3 regions of the Agromyces tropicus genome follow, and region 1 is predicted to be linked to each of the others. Evidence: predicted binding sites of a transcription regulator. Region 1 holds the regulator's gene; each other region holds the start of a gene.
What was found. The regulator LexA, encoded in region 1, represses DNA repair genes until DNA is damaged. The targets are predictions, from matches to a motif close to TCGAACANNTGTTCGA.

Region 1 (4,387 bases):
CGGACTGCACCTGTACACCTTCAACCGCCACGAGGCCGTCCTCGCCGTCCTGGACCGGCTCGGCCTCGCCACCGCCACCGCCCATGCGGGCACCGAGAGGAACACGAGAGAACGATGACCGCACCCGCCTTCCCCACCGGAACGATCCTCGGCTACCCGCGCATCGGTCGCCGTCGCGAGCTCAAGCGCGCCGTGGAGGCGTTCTGGGCCGGACGGATCGACGCCGACGAGCTCGAGCGCACCGCCGCCGGGCTGCGCGCGGCGACGCGCGACCGCCTGGCCGCGCTCGGACTGGGCCGCACCGGCTCCGCCATCCCGGAGAGCTTCTCCTACTACGACCAGGTCCTCGACGCGGCCGTCGCGGTCGGCGCGATCCCCGCACGCTTCGAGCGGCTCCTCGACGCGAACGGCGCGCTCGACCTCGCCGGGTACTTCACCGTGGCGCGCGGCGAGGGTGCGGACGCCCCGCTCGAGATGACGAAGTGGTTCGACTCGAACTACCACTACCTGGTGCCCGAGATCGCCCCGGACACCGCGTTCGCCCCGAACGCCGCCGCGCTGGTCGCCCAGGTGCGCGAGGCACGCGAGGCCGGGTTCGTCACGCGCCCGGTGCTGGTCGGACCCGTCACGTTCCTCCTGCTCTCGAAGGCGGCCGACGACGCGCCCGACGGCTTCCGTCCGCTGGACCGCCTCGCCGACCTGCTGCCCGTGTACCGGACGCTGCTGGCCGAGCTCGCCGCCGCCGGTGCGGAATGGGTGCAGCTCGACGAGCCGGCGCTCGTGAGCGAGAGCCTCGACGAGCCGCGCGACCGCGTGCTCGAGGCCGTCGCGGCGGCGTACGACGCCCTGGGCGCGGCCGACGACCGCCCGGCGGTCTTCGTGGCCGCGCCGTACGGTGACCTCGACGCGGCGCTGCCCGTCCTCGCGGCGACGCCCGTCGAGGCGATCGGGCTCGACCTGGTCCGCGGCGACCTGCCGGCGCAGCTCGACCCGGTGACCGAGGAGGCGCTCGCCGCGAAGACCCTCGTCGCCGGCGTGGTCGACGGCCACAACATCTGGCGCGGCGACCTCGCGCACGCGTTCGCCCGTGCGGAGGCGCTCGGCTCGTTCTCGGGTTCGGTCGCCGTCTCGACCTCCACCTCGCTCCTGCACGTCCCGCACGACGTCGACGAGGAGTCCGCACTCGACGCCCGTCTCGTGAGCTGGCTCGCCTTCGCCGACCAGAAGGTCGCCCAGGTCGCCGTCCTCGCGCGCGGCCTCGCCGAGGGGCGCGACACCGTGGCGGCCGACCTGGACGCGGCGTCCGCCGCCCTCGCCGACCGTGCCGCGGCTCCCGGCGTGCGCGTGCCCGCGGTGCGCGACCGGCTCGCCGCGCTCGACGCGAGCGCGTTCGCGCGCGCCGCGTACGACGCGCGCGTGGCGGCGCAGGACGACCTCGCGCTGCCGGCCCTTCCGACCACGACGATCGGCTCGTTCCCGCAGACCGCCGACATCCGCCGCGCTCGTGCGCGGCTCGTGAAGGGGGAGCTCACGGAGGCCGGGTACCGGGAGCTCATGCGCGAGGAGATCTCCCGCGTCATCCGCCTGCAGGAGGACCTGGGCCTCGACGTGCTCGTCCACGGCGAGCCCGAGCGCAACGACATGGTGCAGTACTTCGCCGAGCTGCTCGACGGCTTCGCGGTGACGCAGCACGGCTGGGTGCAGTCGTACGGCTCCCGCTGCACGCGTCCGTCGATCCTGTGGGGCGACGTCTCGCGCCCGGCGCCGATGACGGTGGAGTGGTCGACCTACGCGCAGTCGCTCTCGGAGAAGCCGGTCAAGGGCATGCTCACCGGTCCGGTCACGATCCTCGCGTGGTCGTTCGTCCGCGACGACCAGCCGCTGGGCGACACGGCCCGCCAGGTCGCGCTCGCCCTGCGCGACGAGATCGGCGACCTCGAGCAGGCCGGCATCCGCGTCATCCAGGTCGACGAGCCCGCACTGCGCGAGCTGCTCCCGCTGAAGCGCGCCGACCAGCCCGCCTACCTCGAGTGGTCGGTCGGCGCCTTCCGGCTGGCCACGGGCGGCGCGGCACCGGCAACGCAGGTGCACACGCACCTCTGCTACTCGGAGTTCGGTGTCGTCATCGACGCGATCCGGGAGCTCGACGCCGACGTCACCTCGATCGAGGCGGCGCGCAGCCGCATGGAGGTCGTCGGGGACCTCTCGGCGAGCGGGTTCGACCACGGCGTGGGTCCCGGCGTCTACGACATCCACTCGCCGCGCGTGCCGAGCGTCGACGAGGTGCGCTCGCTGCTCGAGCGCGCGGTCGAGGGCGTGCCGGCCGGCCGGCTCTGGGTGAACCCGGACTGCGGCCTGAAGACGCGCGGCTACGACGAGACGGTCGCGTCGCTCGCGAACATCGTCGAGGCGACCCGGGCGGTCCGCGACGAGGTCGCGGTGGCCGCGACGGCCTGACTCCACGCGAGGGGCGGATGCCGCGGGCACGTGCCTGCGGCATCCGCCCCTCGTCGTGCCGGGCCGCGCGGCCTCAGACCGTGCGGAGGACGGCGACGACCTTGCCGAGCACCTCGGACTCGTCGCCGAGGATGGGCTCGAAGGCCGAGTTGCGGGGGAGCAGCCAGGTGTGGCCGTCGCGCTGGCGGAAGACCTTCACGGTCGCCTCGCCGTCGAGCATGGCCGCGACGATCTCGCCGTTCTCGGCCGTGCGCTGGGAGCGCACCACCACCCAGTCGCCGTCGCAGATCGCGGCGTCGACCATCGAGTCGCCGACGACCTTGAGGATGAACAGCTCGCCCTTGCCGACGAGCTGACGGGGGAGGGGGAAGACCTCCTCGATCTGCTGCTCGGCGGTGATCGGCACGCCGGCGGCGATGCGGCCGACGAGCGGCACCATGGCGGCGTCGCCGACGGGCGCGGGTTCGACCGCGGCCGTGCGCGGCTCGGTGCCGGGGACGTCGATGAGGATCTCGAGCGCGCGCGGCCGGTTCGGGTCGCGCCGCAGGTAGCCGGCGAGCTCGAGCTGGTTGAGCTGGTGGGTGACGCTGGAGAGCGAGGAGAGCCCGACGGCGTCGCCGATCTCGCGCATGCTCGGCGGGTAGCCCCGCTCGGCGACGGACGCGCGGATGACCTCGAGGATCGCGAGCTGCTTCGGGCTCAGCGTCTTGCGCCGACGCGACCGGCCGCTCGCGCCGCGTGCCTGGTCGATGTCGATGCTCACGTGCCTCGCCTCTCGTCGGGACCGCGTCGGCCCGGATGTCGGTGGTCGATGTTCGACTGTCGTCGGACATTCGAAACTGTATCCGCCTCGCACGCGCACGACAAACATCCGTTCGAGTGTGTCGCGGAATCAGGGCCCGGAATCCCACCATCCGGTGCTTGCAGCCTCGAACGTTCGAAGATATATTCGGAACACAGCTTCGCATCCGGCCTTCCCGGCCGAGGGCCGGATGCGGGGCTGGATCCCGGGAGGTGCGGAATGAGTGCAGTGGTGATGGGAGCCGCCGGCGCGGCTCCGGCGATGCCCGGCTTCGCGACGCCGCGGACGCGGCTCAGGCTGACCCGTCGCGGGCGTGCCGTGGTCACGACCCTGGCCGCGCTCCCGATCGCGGTGGGCGTGCTCGTCGGCGCCCTGTCCTCGGGCGGTGCTGAGGCGGGCATCGACGACGGTCGCCCCGCCGTCGCCTTCGAGACCGTGGAGGTCGGCGCCGGCGACACGCTCTGGGGCATCGCCGAGTCCATCGCGCCGTCCGCGGACCCGCGCGAGGTGATCTACGAGATCATGCGGCTGAACGGCCTCCAGGACGCGGTCGTCCAGCCCGGGCAGGAACTGGTGCTGCCCGCGATCGGCGGCTGACCCGGCTCGTGACCCGCGGCCCGAAACACGGCGGGCGGCGCGGATAGCATTGATCGGTGACGAGTCTCGACGACCTCCCGATCCGCGACGACCTCCGAGGGAAGGCGCCGTACGGCGCCCCGCAGCAGCACGTCCCCGTGGCGCTCAACGTCAACGAGAACACGCACCCCATCCCGGAGGACGTCGCTCACGACATCGTCGCCCGCGTCGCCGCCGCGATCGTCGGCCTCAACCGCTACCCCGACCGCGAGTTCACCGAACTGCGCACCGCGCTCGCCCGCTACCTCGGCCACGGACTGACGCCCGAGCAGCTCTGGGCCGCCAACGGCTCGAACGAGGTGCTCCAGCACGTCCTCCAGGCCTTCGGCGGGCCCGGGCGCACCGCGCTCGGATTCGGTCCCACGTACTCGATGTACGGCCTGCTCTCCTCCGGCACCGGGACCGGCTGGATCGCCGCCGACCGCGATGCGGACTTCGAACTCTCGCCCGCGACCGCGGTCGCCGCGATCGAGGCGCACGACCCCGACGTGG
Region 2 (4,387 bases), on a different contig from region 1:
CGGCACGGCCTGGCGGCTGCCGCAGCGCCTCGACAAGGTCGTCGACCGGATCGAGCAGGGGCGACTCGTCGCGACCTCGCCGAAGATCGAACAGCGGATGTCGCGGCTCGAGCGCACCGCAGGTCGCATCGTGTCGGCCGTGATCTTCGTGGGCCTCTTCCTCGGCGGCATCCTGCTCCGCCTCGACGAGCCGGTGTGGGGCGGGATCCTGCTCGGGGTGTCGGTGATCCCGCTGCTGCATGCGGTGTTCGCCGGAGCGTTCGCGCGGCGCGGGCCGCGATAGGACCTGGTGTCCGGATCCGGCGGGCGTACGGCGTGCGCCGCCCCTGCTCAGCCGTCGGCGGATGCCGCGAGTCGCTCCCCCAGCCACGCGCGCGCCCGCGCCTGGAACGCGTGCGTCACCTCGGCGCCGCGGGCGATCGACTCGAAGCCGTGCGGTGCCCCCGGCACCACGTCGGCCGTGCACTCGACGCCGGCATCACGGAGCGCCGCGGCGTAGGCGAGGTCCTCGTCGTGGAACAGGTCGATGTCGCCGACGCCGATCCACGCCGGCGGCAGGCCGGTCAGGTCGGCGCGTCGGGCAGGCACGGCGAAGTCGGGCACGACGTCGGCACCCGGCGGGGCGTGCAGGTACGAGGACCAGCCGACGAGGTTGTCGCGGTTGGTCCACGCGAAGTGCCGGACCGCGTCGAGGTCGCGGCGCGCGGCGGTGCGGTCGTCGAGCATCGGGCAGTACAGCAGTTGCGCCGCAGGGCGCGGCCCACCGTCGGCGAGGAGGCGCTGCGCGAGCGCGGCCGCGAGTCCGCCGCCCGCGCTCTGCCCGCCGACCGCGACCCGGGTGGGGTCGATGCCGCGGGCGGACGCGGCATCCTGCAGCCACTGCCACGCGGTGAGGCAGTCGTCGAGCGGTACCGGGAACGGATGCTCCGGGGCGAGGCGGTACTCGACCGAGACGACCACGACGCCGAGCCGCTCGGCGAGCCGCGCGCACCAGGTGTCGTCCTGCGCGGCGGCGCCGATCACGAACCCACCGCCATGGATCCACAGCAGTGCGCCTCGTGCGCTCGTCGCGGGGCCGGCCGGGTCGACGGGCGTGAAGACCCGCACGCCCGTGCCGGGAGCGGAGAACTCGACGCGTTCGAAACGCGATCCGTCAGTAGGTCTGGGCGATGGGATCAGCGCGAGCGCCGCCTGCGCCATCCGTCGCTGCCATCGATGCCGGATCCGCGGCCGGGGGAACCAGCGGTAGGCACGTCGGAGGTCCGGGTGCAGGTCGGCGACGCGCATGCGCGCCGGGCTGGGATGCACGTCAGGTGCGCGGGTGCCCGTCATGGTGGGTCCGATCCTTCCATGCGGAGCGGCGAACGGATGCCTCGGGGCGCGACGTGTCCTCCACAGGGTCTGGTGCGCGCGATTTGTGCACAGGATAAATTGCTGGTCAGATATGTATTCGGGCGCACGCGGATGTCGGTGGGTGCAGGCAGGATGAAGGCATGGAACAGCCCTCGCACCCCGCGCCGACGGCGAGGCCGGTGTCGCACGCACCGGCCTCGCTCGAGCGCGAGATGCACGCGCTCGGTGAGGCGTGGACGAGCGCGATGCCGGCGTGGGGCGCGAGCGGGGAGACGGTCCAGGCCGAGGTGGAGCGGATGAGCGACGCGGGTCTGGTGCGGGTCACCGACGCGCTCGCGAAGCTTCGGCGCGACGTCGATGCCGTGTTCGCGAGGGTGGCCGCTGAAGTCGCGAGACGATCCGGCCCCGAGTTCGGTGAGGTCGGCCTCGCGAAGGCCCACGGGTTCCACAATCCGACGCGGCTCATCGCGGCGGCGACCGGGGCGTCGCGCGCCGAGGCACAGCGGTTGATCGCCGTCGGCACGGCGACGGCGGGGCGACAGACCTTCAGTGGGGAACGCGCGCCGTCCCGGCATCCGCAGGTCGCGGCCGCCCTCGAGGCGGCGACCATCAGCATCGAGGCGGCGTCCGCCATCACGACGATGCTCGACCGGGCGTCGGCGAGCGCCGAGGTGTCGCGGGTCGAGATCGTCGAAGCCGCGCTCGTCGACCTGGCCGGGCGTGTTCCGCTCGAGACGCTCACGCGCGGGGTGCGCGAGGCGGAGGCTCGGCTCGATCCCGACGGCGTGGAGCCCCGGGAGGACGAGCTCCGATCCGACCGCGCGGTGACGATGCGGGAGGACGGACGCGGCATGGTGCACCTGCATGCGCGTCTCGACCCCGAGAGCGCAGCGCCGGTGAAGGCGGCGATCGAGGCACTCGTGAGCGACGCGGTGCGGCGTCGGAGCAGCGTCGGCGACGGCGCGCGGATGCCGGCCGTGGAGGATCGACGGTCGATCCCGCAGATCCAGGCCGACGCGCTCGCCGCGCTCGCACGCCACACCCTCGGGTGCGCGCAGACGCTCGCGCCGCTGGCCAAGACCACGGTGGTCATCCGGGTCGACCTCGACACGCTCGTCAGCGGGCTCGGACGCGCGCGCATCGACGGGCTCGATCAGCCCGTCTCCGCCGGCACGGCCCGCCGCATGGCTGCTGACGCCGAGCTCATCCCCGCCGTGCTCGGCGGCGAGAGCCTTCCGCTCGACCTCGGGCGAGCCGCCCGCCTCTTCACCCGGGTCCAGCGCCTCGCACTCGGCGAGCGCGATGGCGGCTGCGCCTCATGCGGGCAGAACATCGGCTACGTCGAAGCCCACCACATCCGCTGGTGGGAACGGGATGCCGGCCCGACCGATCTCTCGAACGGCGTGCTCCTGTGCAGCTTCTGCCACCACATGATCCACCGCGACGGGTGGCGGATCCACGCGAGCCCGAACGACGTGTGGTTCATTCCACCGCCGCACATCGATCCGGAGCAGGTGCCGCGTCTCGGCGGGCGTGCGCGATTCGAGGTGCGCGAGATCCGGGCGGCGTGACCCCGACCGCGCCGCCTGAAGCCGCGGCACTGCGCGACGCGGACCGCGGCGTCAGTCGACGCCCCGCGGCGCAGCCGCGGAACCTACCGCCTGGTGATGGTGACGTCGACCGGGTCGCCCTTGTCCTTGCCGAGGGCCTTCCGCACCTTCGCGTTGAGCGACACCATGTGGCCGCCGGTGCCGGTCACCATCGCGCCGACGTTCTCGAGACGCACCTCGTCGATGCTCGCGTCGACCCGGACCGTCTTGCCCGTTCCGAAGAACTCGGCGGATCCGGGGATCTCGACGCAGCTCCACGTCTCGCCCTTCACCTCGACGCCGATCGTCGTCGTGAACCTCAGCTCGTCTGCACCCATGCCGCCAGCGTAGGCAGGAGCCCCGACAACGGTCGAGGACCGCCGCTCAGCTCGGCAGCTCGATCATGTACGACACGATCTCGGTGATCCGTCCGTCGGCCGCGAAGTCGAAGACGTCGCACGACGCCACGACCGACACGTCGCCGTTCGCGTCCGTGTAGCGCGCGAGGGCGTCGACGACCACGCTCTCCTCACCGACGACGGAGCGGAATCGCTGGAACTCCGTCGTGACGTCGGCGAGCTCGGCAGCGGTGTGCTTGATCGCCTTCGCCACCGCCTTCCGCCCGACGAGCGGTCCCCCGCCGACGGAGGTCCAGATCACGTCGTCCGCGAGATGATCCAGCGCGACGTCGAATCGATGGCCCGAGAACGCCCGGGCGATCTGCTCCGTGCTGAGGTCGATCGTGGTCTCCATGCGGCTCGCTCCCCTCGCGCGGCATCCCGCGCCATTGCGGATGTCGCACCCACCCTCGCCCCGCGGAGCCGATACGTCAAGGTGCGTCGGTCCTGATGGCACCGCATCAGCCGATCCGTGACCCCCCGGCGACCGATCGATCCGGTCGCACCCGTCAGTCCGCCCCGCTCCGAGCCGAGCCCCGGCCGGTCAGCTCCTCCGCGAGGACCGCGGCGAGGTCGTCGGCGTCGAGCCGGCGGTCGTCGCCGAGCCACCACACGATCGCGTTCACGATGAGCGACGCGTGGAGCTGGGCACGCAGCTCCGCGCGCGGTGCATGCACCGCGATCGCCGCGGCACCCGCGGGCGTATCGAGCAGTCGGCGCCGCAGCACGTCGGTGAGACGCGGCACGAGGCTCGCGCCATCCGGTCGGGCCAGGATGCGGTAGAACCCGCGTTCGGCCTGGATCGCGCGGACCATCTGCCGCATGAGGAGCACCCCGGCGTCCGAGCCGAGCGTCGCCGGATCGACCTCGGGACGCACCGCCATCGACGTCATGAGCACGGCGAGGCGTTCGTCGAGCACGTCCGCCAGCAGCTCCGGCTTGCCCGGGTAGTGCTTGTAGAACGTCGTGCGATGCACCATCGCCCGATCGCACACGTCGACGACCGTCGCCGCGCCGTACCCGCGCTCGGCGATGAGCCCGACGAGC
Region 3 (4,387 bases), on a different contig from region 1:
CTGCTCGCGGTCGGTGAGCTCGAGCCGGTCCATGAACGCTCGTGCGTCGTGCAGGCTGAGGCGGCAGACGTCGGCGATCGACGCGTCGTGGATGAGCACGGCGAGCACCTCGGGCTTCAGCCGGTCGCCGCGGCAGACCGGGCAGGGGACCTCGCGCAGGTACTCCGCCCACCGGGCCCGCTGCACGTCGGTCTCGGCCTGCAGGTACTGCCGCTCGATGTAGGGCACGACCCCCTCGAAGCCGGACGTGTAGCTCATCTCGCGGCCGTAGCGGTTGCGCCAGCGCACGCGCACCTCGAAGTTGTCGCCCCGGAGCACGGCGTTGCGCGCGTCGTCGTCGAGCTCCTCCCACGGGGTGTCGAGGGAGAAGTCGAGGTCGCGGGCGAGCCCGTCGAGGAGCTTCTCGTAGTAGTTGTAGAGGCTCTTGCCCTGCGAGGTCCAGGGCAGGATGACGCCCTCGGAGATGCTGAGCGACGGGTCGCCGAGCAGCAGGTCCTCGTCGACCGACATGCGGGTGCCGAGGCCCGAGCACTCCGGGCACGCCCCGAACGGGGCGTTGAACGAGAACGTGCGCGGCTCGATCTCGGTGAGCGCGATGGGGTGCTGGTTCGGGCAGCTCAGCTTCTCGGAGAACGTCTGCCACGCCGCGTCGCCGTCGCGGTCGACGTAGTTGACCTGGACGAGCCCGTCGGTCAGGCGCAGCGCCGTCTCGAGCGAGTCGGTGAGGCGGCCGAGGATGTCGTCGGAGGCGACGAGTCGGTCGATCACGACCGAGATGTCGTGCTTGACCTGCTTCTTCAGCTTCGGCGGCTCGTCGAGCCGGATGAGCTCGCCGTCGACGACCGCGCGGGAGTAGCCCTGCCCGGAGAGCTCGCGGAACAGGTCGACGAACTCGCCCTTCTTCTGCGAGACGACCGGGCTGAGCACCTGGAAGCGCGTACCGGACTCGAGCTCCATGAGCCGGTCGGCGATCTGCTGCACGGTCTGCCGCTGGATCCGCTCGCCGCACACGGGGCAGTGCGGGACGCCGATGCGCGCCCACAGCAGTCGCATGTAGTCGTAGATCTCGGTGATCGTGCCGACCGTCGATCGCGGGTTGCGGTTCGTCGACTTCTGGTCGATCGAGACCGCGGGGCTGAGCCCCTCGATGAAGTCGACGTCGGGGCGGTCGACCTGCCCCAGGAACTGGCGCGCGTACGCGGAGAGCGACTCGACGTAGCGACGCTGGCCCTCGGCGAAGATCGTGTCGAACGCGAGCGAGGACTTGCCCGACCCGGACAGTCCAGTGAAGACCACCATCGCATCGCGGGGGATCTCGACATCGACGTCGCGCAGGTTGTGGACGCGGGCCCCGCGGACACTCAGGCGCGCATGGGCATCGAGACGTGAAACTGGCACCCTACGAGTCTACGAACGACCTCCGACACTCCTGCCGCACGCGCTCGTGCTGAGAGCGAACACACGTTCGAGGCGTCGGCGGACCGGGGCGCCGCTCCCCCGTTCGCCGACTAGCCGAGGTGGCCCGCCTTCTCCATCTGCCTGAGCTCGCGCTTGAGCTCGGAGACCTCGTCGCGCAGCCGGGCGGCGAGCTCGAACTTCAGCTCGCCCGCGGCCTCGAGCATCTGGTCGTTGAGGTCGCGGATCAGTTCCTCGAGGTCGTTCGCGCCCGCAGCGGCGATGCCGTCGCGCTTCATCGGCACGGGCGAGGTGGACCGCGCATCGCGCCCGGCGAACAGCGCCGCGGTGTCGGCGCCCTCGCGGGCGAGCACCTCGGTGATGTCGGCGATGCGCTTGCGGAGCGGCGCCGGGTCGATGCCGTTCACCCGGTTGTACTCGAGCTGCTTCTCGCGGCGGCGGTTCGTCTCCTCGATCGCGAGCTGCATCGACTCCGTCTCGACGTCGGCATACATGTGCACCTGACCCGACACGTTGCGCGCCGCACGGCCGATGGTCTGGATGAGCGAGGTCGACGAGCGCAGGAAGCCCTCCTTGTCGGCGTCCAGGATCGCCACGAGCGAGACCTCGGGCAGATCGAGGCCCTCGCGCAGCAGGTTGATGCCGACCAGTACGTCGTAGACGCCGGCTCGGAGTTCGGTGAGCAACTCGACCCGTCGCAGCGTGTCGACGTCGGAGTGGAGGTAGCGGACGCGCACCCCCGCCTCGGTGAGGAAGTCGGTGAGCTCCTCCGCCATCCGCTTCGTGAGCGTCGTCACGAGCACGCGCTCGTCGCGCTCGGCGCGAGCCCGGATCTCCTCCAGCAGGTCGTCGATCTGGCCCTTCGTGGGCTTCACCACGATCTCGGGGTCGACGAGTCCCGTCGGGCGGATGATCTGCTCGACCACGCCGTCGGCGATGCCCAACTCGTACCTGCCGGGGGTCGCCGAGAGGTAGACGGTCTGCCCGACCCGGTCCTTGAACTCGTCCCACTTCAGCGGCCGGTTGTCGAGCGCGCTGGGCAGGCGGAACCCGTGCTCGACGAGCGTCCGCTTGCGCGACGCGTCGCCCTCGTACATCGCGCCGATCTGCGGCACCGTGACGTGCGATTCGTCGATCACCACGAGGTAGTCGTCGGGGAAGTAGTCGAGCAGGCAGTGCGGCGCCTCGCCCGGCGCACGGCCGTCGATGTGCCGCGAGTAGTTCTCGATACCGGAGCAGAAGCCGATCTGCTCCATCATCTCGAGGTCGAACGTCGTGCGCATGCGCAGGCGCTGCGCCTCGAGCAGCTTGCCCTCGCGCTCGAGCTCCTGCAGCCGCTCGTCGAGCTCGTCGCGGATGGTGCCGATGGCGCGCTGCATGACGTCGACGCTGGCGACGTAGTGCGACGCCGGGAAGACCGGCACCGCGTCGAGCTTGGCGATCACCGAGCCGGTGAGCGGGTGCAGGCTGTGCAGCGCCTCGACCTCGTCGCCGAACATCTCGATGCGGATCGCGTGCTCCTCGTAGACCGGGATGATCTCGATGGTGTCGCCGCGGACGCGGAAGGTGCCGCGCGAGAACGCGACGTCGTTGCGCTGGTACTGCATCGACACGAACTTGCGGATGAGCCAGTCGCGGTCGACGCGCTGCCCGACCTGGAGCGGCATCATCGCGTTGAGGTACTCCTCGGGCGTGCCGAGGCCGTAGATGCACGACACCGTCGATACGACGACGACGTCGCGGCGGCTCAGCAGCGAGTTCGTCGTCGAGTGACGCAGCCGCTCGACCTCGGCGTTGATCGAGGAGTCCTTCTCGATGAAGGTGTCCGTCTGCGGGACGTAGGCTTCGGGCTGGTAGTAGTCGTAGTACGAGACGAAGTACTCGACCGCGTTGTTCGGCATGAGCTCGCGGAACTCGTTCGCGAGCTGTGCCGCGAGGGTCTTGTTGTGCGCGAGCACGAGCGTCGGCCGCTGCACCTGCTCGATGAGCCACGCGGTCGTGGCCGACTTGCCGGTGCCGGTCGCGCCGAGGAGCACGACGTCGGTCTCGCCGGCGTTGATCCGGCCCGCCAGGTCGGCGATCGCCTGCGGCTGGTCGCCGCTCGGTGCGTACTCGCTGACGACCTCGAACGGGCGCACGGAACGGGTGGACTGCATGGATTCGAGTCTAGGTTCGCCCACCGACAGCGCGGCCGGGATCGCGGTCAGCGAACGCCGCGCCCCGCGTCATCCGCTCGGTCGCTCCCGCGCCTCGCGCTGCGAGTGCTCGATGTCGACCCAGAGCGCATCGGCCTGCCCCATCGTGTGGGCGAGCGTGCCGCCCGTGTCGATGACGACATCGGCCACGGCGCGACGCTCCTCGTCGCTCACCTGGGCGTCGACGCGCGCCTCGGCCTGGATGGGATCGAGCCCCCGCTCCTCGACGAGCCGGCGGACCTGCGCCCGCTTGGGCGCGCTCGTGACCACGACGAGGTCGAACGGATGGTCCACCTGCGCCTCGACGAGCAGCGGCACGTCGTACACGACCACCGCGTCCGGATCCTCGGCCTCCGCCTTCGCGATGAGCCGGCCGGAGAGCTCGCGGACGGCCGGGTGCACTATGGCGTTCAGCCGTGCGCGCGCCTCGTCGTCCTGGAAGACGATCTCGCCGAGCCGCTGCCGGTCGAGGGTGCCGTCCGCGCGGACGACCTCGTCGCCGAACGCGTCGACGATGGCCTGGAGGCACGCGGTCCCCGGCTCGACCACGCGGCGCGCGAGCTGGTCGGCGTCGAGGTGGATGGCGCCGTGCTCGACGAGCCGGCGGGCGACGGTGGACTTGCCCGACGCGATGCCGCCGGTGAGGCCGATGAGGTACACGAGCGCAGTCTATCGAGCGCGCGTGGCGGCTCCGCGCGACCGGGTCGCCCGCGATTCAGGCCTCGACGAGCCCGGTCCGGTAGGCGATGACGACGAGCTGCGCGCGGTCCCGCGCC

Region 2: the regulator LexA is predicted to act here: its motif matches at 1,439-1,454, upstream of ABD230_RS15035 (HNH endonuclease signature motif containing protein).
Region 3: the regulator LexA is predicted to act here: its motif matches at 1,454-1,469, upstream of uvrA (excinuclease ABC subunit UvrA).

Annotation. Positions count from the first base shown of each region.
Region 1 covers NZ_BAAAPW010000004.1:20,643-25,029, reverse strand. Annotated here, with positions in the region: gene ABD230_RS12540 (methylenetetrahydrofolate reductase) at 1-118, shown strand, start outside; gene metE (5-methyltetrahydropteroyltriglutamate--homocysteine S-methyltransferase) at 115-2,457, shown strand; gene lexA (transcriptional repressor LexA) at 2,531-3,208, opposite strand; gene ABD230_RS12525 (LysM peptidoglycan-binding domain-containing protein) at 3,494-3,856, shown strand; gene ABD230_RS12520 (histidinol-phosphate transaminase) at 3,913-4,387, shown strand, end outside.
Region 2 covers NZ_BAAAPW010000005.1:156,218-160,604, forward strand. Annotated here, with positions in the region: gene ABD230_RS15025 (ABC1 kinase family protein) at 1-283, shown strand, start outside; gene ABD230_RS15030 (alpha/beta hydrolase) at 331-1,332, opposite strand; gene ABD230_RS15035 (HNH endonuclease signature motif containing protein) at 1,494-2,924, shown strand; gene ABD230_RS15040 (DUF1905 domain-containing protein) at 3,008-3,280, opposite strand; gene ABD230_RS15045 (nuclear transport factor 2 family protein) at 3,327-3,695, opposite strand; gene ABD230_RS15050 (TetR/AcrR family transcriptional regulator) at 3,850-4,387, opposite strand, start outside.
Region 3 covers NZ_BAAAPW010000001.1:394,181-398,567, forward strand. Annotated here, with positions in the region: gene uvrA (excinuclease ABC subunit UvrA) at 1-1,398, opposite strand, end outside; gene uvrB (excinuclease ABC subunit UvrB) at 1,509-3,572, opposite strand; gene coaE (dephospho-CoA kinase) at 3,642-4,271, opposite strand; gene ABD230_RS01895 (response regulator) at 4,327-4,387, opposite strand, start outside.